2 regions of the Pseudoalteromonas sp. APC 3495 genome follow, and region 1 is predicted to be linked to the other one. Evidence: predicted binding sites of a transcription regulator. Region 1 holds the regulator's gene; the other holds the start of a gene.

Evidence for each region. Region 1 encodes FliA, which starts transcription of late flagellar genes. Its sites were predicted from a motif close to CTAAAGNTNNNNNNNNNNNNGCCGATA; they were not measured.
Region 2: QL984_RS10175 (DUF4402 domain-containing protein) is a predicted target of FliA. The motif match lies at 1,180-1,206, and genes of this name have one in related genera.

Annotation. Positions count from the first base shown of each region.
Region 1 covers NZ_JASDDA010000017.1:48,995-51,399, forward strand. Annotated here, with positions in the region: gene QL984_RS09075 (MinD/ParA family protein) at 1-809, shown strand, start outside; gene QL984_RS09080 (RNA polymerase sigma factor FliA) at 836-1,546, shown strand; gene cheY (chemotaxis response regulator CheY) at 1,587-1,970, shown strand; gene QL984_RS09090 (protein phosphatase CheZ) at 1,987-2,405, shown strand, end outside.
Region 2 covers NZ_JASDDA010000021.1:8,737-11,141, reverse strand. Annotated here, with positions in the region: gene QL984_RS10185 (SPOR domain-containing protein) at 1-453, shown strand, start outside; gene QL984_RS10180 (SPOR domain-containing protein) at 524-1,120, shown strand; gene QL984_RS10175 (DUF4402 domain-containing protein) at 1,257-1,847, shown strand; gene QL984_RS10170 (DUF4402 domain-containing protein) at 1,880-2,326, shown strand; gene QL984_RS10165 (fimbria/pilus periplasmic chaperone) at 2,340-2,405, shown strand, end outside.

The DNA of each region.
Region 1 (2,405 bases):
ATAATAATAACGGCGTAAAAGTTATCGCTGTCACCGGCGGCAAAGGTGGAGTGGGTAAAACGAACGTATCCCTTAACACGGCAATCGCGTTAGGCCAACAAGGCAAACGTGTGCTTGTACTAGATGCTGATTTAGGATTAGCGAATTGTGATGTGATGCTTGGACTGCGCGTTGAGCGTAATTTATCTCATGTTTTATCGGGCGAATGTGAACTTGATGATATTTTAGTCGAAGGTCCCGCAGGCATAAAAATAGTGCCTGCAACATCGGGTTCGCAAAGTATGGTTGAGTTATCACCCTCAGAGCACGCTGGACTTATTCGTGCATTTAGTGAACTTAACACCGACTTTGATATTTTAATTGTTGATACCGCTGCGGGTATTTCCGATATGGTGCTGAGTTTTTCTCGCGCAGCGCAAGATGTGGTTGTGGTGGTATGTGATGAGCCTACATCAATTACCGATGCCTATGCTTTAATTAAAGTACTTAGCCGTGAGCACGGCGTTTATAAATTTAAAATTGTTGCCAATATGGTGCGTAGTTTACGCGAAGGGCAGGAATTGTTTGCAAAACTTTCAAAGGTTACCGACCGATTTTTAGATATATCAATGGAGTTGGTTGCAACGGTTCCATATGATGAAAATATGCGCAAATCAACGCGCCGCCAAAAAGTAATTGTTGAGGTTTTTCCTGGGTCGCCTGCTGCAATTGCTTTTAAAACACTGGCTACAAAAATTGCTAAGTGGCCAACACCTAGTCAAGCCTCGGGTCATTTAGAGTTTTTCATTGAGAAACTAGTTAGTAACTAACAATGACAATACCGGTGAATAGAGCTATGGGATATCAGTCAACACAAAATTTAAATATGATTGTTGAAAAGCATGCCTCATTAGTCAAAAAAGTGGCGTGCCATTTAATTGCTCGTTTACCGGCCAGTGTGCAGCTAGATGATTTAATTCAATCGGGTATGATTGGTTTAATTGAAGCTTCAAAAAACTTTGATGCGAGCAAAGGCGCAAGCTTTGAAACCTTTGCCGGTATTCGTATTCGTGGTGCGATGATAGACGAAATGCGCCGAGGCGATTGGGTTCCACGTTCAGTTCACAGAAAAAGCCGTTTGGTTGCAGAGACTATTGTTGCGCTTGAGAACAGTTTAAACCGTGAACCTAAAGATAGTGAAGTTGCTGAAAAACTTGAAATTTCGCTAAATGAGTACCATCATATTTTAAACGATGTAAATGTAAGCAAAGTGTTAGGTATTGAAGACCTTGGTATAGATGACGATGTGATTACACCTCATGGCCAAGATTTAGCACTAGACAAACCGTTCAATAATGTTAAAAATGAACGGTTTAATGAGTCTTTACTCAGTGCAATAAAGTCGTTACCGGAAAAAGATGCAATGGTGCTTTCTTTGTACTATAACGATGAGATGAATTTAAAAGAAATTGGGCATATACTCGATGTAAGTGAATCGCGTGTAAGTCAGATACATGGTCAGGCGATGATTAAGCTTAAAGCAAAAATCAATGACTGGATAAACTAGAAGTAAGTAAATAAAGGTTCAGGCCTCACTGGAGGATGTTTTGGATAAAAACATTAAAATTCTTGTTGTTGATGATTTCTCAACAATGAGACGTATTATTAAAAACCTGTTGCGCGATTTAGGTTTTACCAATGTTCAAGAAGCAGATGACGGGTCAACTGCTTTGCCTATGTTGCAAAATCAAGCGTTTGATTTTGTTGTAACAGATTGGAATATGCCAGGCATGCAAGGTATTGATCTTTTGAGGGCAATTCGAGCTGATGAAAAATTAAAGCATATTCCTGTTTTAATGGTTACAGCAGAAGCTAAAAAAGAACAAATAATTGCTGCGGCCCAAGCAGGTGTTAATGGTTATATTGTTAAACCATTTACTGCAGGTACATTGAAAACTAAATTAGAAAAAGTGTTCGAACGCTTAGGTTAATGAGAGGGAGAGGCTTATGTCAGCACCTGCTGCGCCTCAGATTACTTTAGAACAAGCTCGCCAGTTAGTTGTTTTTTTAGAAAATGGTGAGCAAGATAAAGCGAATCAGTTAATTTTAGAAACAGCTTCACAAGAGCAATCACAGTTATTTGCTGAGGTGGGTAAGTTGACGCGTCAACTGCACGAAGCTTTAAAAAGTTTCGAGTTAGACACGCGTTTAACAGACATTACCACTGATGCCATCCCTGACGCAAAAAAACGCCTTAACTATGTCATGGAAATGACAGAAAACGCAGCCAATAAGACAATGGATGCGGTTGAAGCAAGCTTACCATTAGCACAAGAAATCGCTGACGAAATAGCTGATATCAAGCCAACGTGGGATCGTTTAATGAACCGCGAAATAGAGCTTGGTGAGTTTAAATCACTTTGTCA
Region 2 (2,405 bases), on a different contig from region 1:
TACAATCAGCGACACAGTAGTCGCTATGCTAGCGTGCCTACAAAAATGATTACAGCCCCTTCAAAAAGCTACAGTAAGCGCGCTGTTAGTTTGCCTGCGAAAGCAACGAACTCAATCGTGAAGAAAAAAGTATTCCCTCAAACATCGAAGCTAACAAAAGTGGCAATGGTTGATACCAACAAAAAAGTATTTGCATTGCAGGTTGCGTCACTCGATTCACAAGAGAGTGTTGCCAAAGAATGGAAGCAAATTAACAAAAAAGCAGCGCCTTTGTTTAAGGACAAAATCACGACAAATATTGAAAAAGCAAAGGTTAATAACAAAACCTATTATCGACTAAAATTAGGTGAGTATTTTAACTTTAAAAGTGCAGAGGATGATTGCGAGGTATTTAAATTTTATAAAGTTGACTGTTTTGTGAGTAACTACACTGACGGACCAATCAGGTTATAAAACAATATTACTTGGCGCTTTTATTGCATAATAGCTGTAGATAGCTAGTCTTTTGTAATGGGTGCCTAAAGTGAAACTTTATTTAATAACATTATTAATACCATTTGCATTAGCTGGTTGCAGCAACCAGCTAATGCCTTCAGATTCACAAAGCGATAAGCTTGTACGTGAAAAAGATATAAAACCTTACCTAGAGCAATGGGATAACAACAAAGAGCAAATAGCGCGCTTAAGCACCATGGAAGAAGACTTATCGTTATTGATTCAAGCGCTTTCTGCACAAACAGATATTGATACCGTACCAGAGCCGATGAAAGAGAAAGTTAAACGTGTTGAGTATGGCTCTAAGCAATCGTTACAACACTCATCAGAAACCGCTTTAGCTGATAACACTACCAGTACAAACAAAGCAATGTACGGTGTGCAAATTGGACGTTATTTAATTTCTAACGGAGCCAAAAGGCAAGTGGAGCGACTAAAAGAGCAATACCCTCAATTAAACAGTATTTTGCAATACCGTATTAATGAGCAAAAAAAAGAATCAACTATCTTTTATAGTGTTGTAGCAGGCCCGCTAAAAAATCAACAACAGGCGGCGCAGTTGTGTTTGTTTTTTTATAAGATGGGTAATAAATGTACCTTAGCGGCATTTTCAGAGGATGTTTAAGGTTTTTTTCGCTTATTTTTGCATCCTGTTATTATAAATCAAAATAAAGTAAATATTTTTTAACTTTTTAGTGATTTTGGCCGATACTTAAATTAACCTGAACAAAAGGTTAATAACATATATCTAAGGGAAAACTATGAACAAAATATTTACTAAAGCAGCATTGGCTGCGTCAATGGCTGCTCTTTCTTTTGGTGTAATAGCGGAAACTGCGACATTTAACGCAGGTGTAACTGTTCAAAACGCATTTACTTTTCAAAGTACTGCAGATTTAGATTTTGGTACTATTCGTGCTACAGCAGATACAGCTGCAACAGATACGGCGACTCTTGTTCTTGCAGCTAATCCTGCAACATCATCGATAACAGCAGCTTCAGGTGCGGGCGCAGAAATTGCAGTACTTGCAGCAGGTACGCCAGCTTCTTTTTCAGTGTCTGGGGTTTCTCCTTTTGCAACGCTTACAATTGATGCGACAGGTGTATCGGGTGCTATTTCTCCAGTAACTGCTCCTGCAGGCACTGCAGGCTTTACACTTGGTACTCCTACTTACTACGTATTAACTGGCGCAAACCCAAATAGTGCAGCAACAACAACTATCCAAGTTGACTCTACAGGCGCTGCTACATTTAATATGGGTGCGACATTAACTACAGATGCAACAACGCCTTCAAGTGATTACATTGATGGCGATTACAGTGGTACATTCACATTAATATTAGATTATTAATAGTATTTGCCTGCCTTAATGGCAGGCGCTTTGTGCTAAAACTTATTTTACTACTAAGTGTTTTTTTTAGCGCTAAAGTACTTGCTCAGGTGACCGTTCTTGAACCTCTAAACTTTGGTACGATTGTTGTCGTAAAAAATACACCTAGTAGCTCAATCACTCTTTTACCAAGTGGAACCAGTTCGACAACCAACATACATTTAATGCACAGTGGAAATCCTGCAGAATTGCTTTTTGAGGGATACGGGGCACGAGTACAATTAAACATAAGTGATACAGGTGTATATCCATCCCTTAGCAGAGTGAATGGTGGAAACGCTTTTATACTTAACAATGTCATTTATGCTTCTTCAGTAACAACAAACGCATATGGTATGGGGGTTTTAAAGGTTGGCGGGCAGTTAAGCACCAGTGGCAACGGGCAACCATATATAGACGATAACTACAGCACCACAATTGAATTAACAATTTCGTATTAAGAGCAATCTCAAAATGAATTTATATAAACTTTTTTTAATACTTGCATGTGCCAGTCAACTATTTATAGGCTTTAATAGC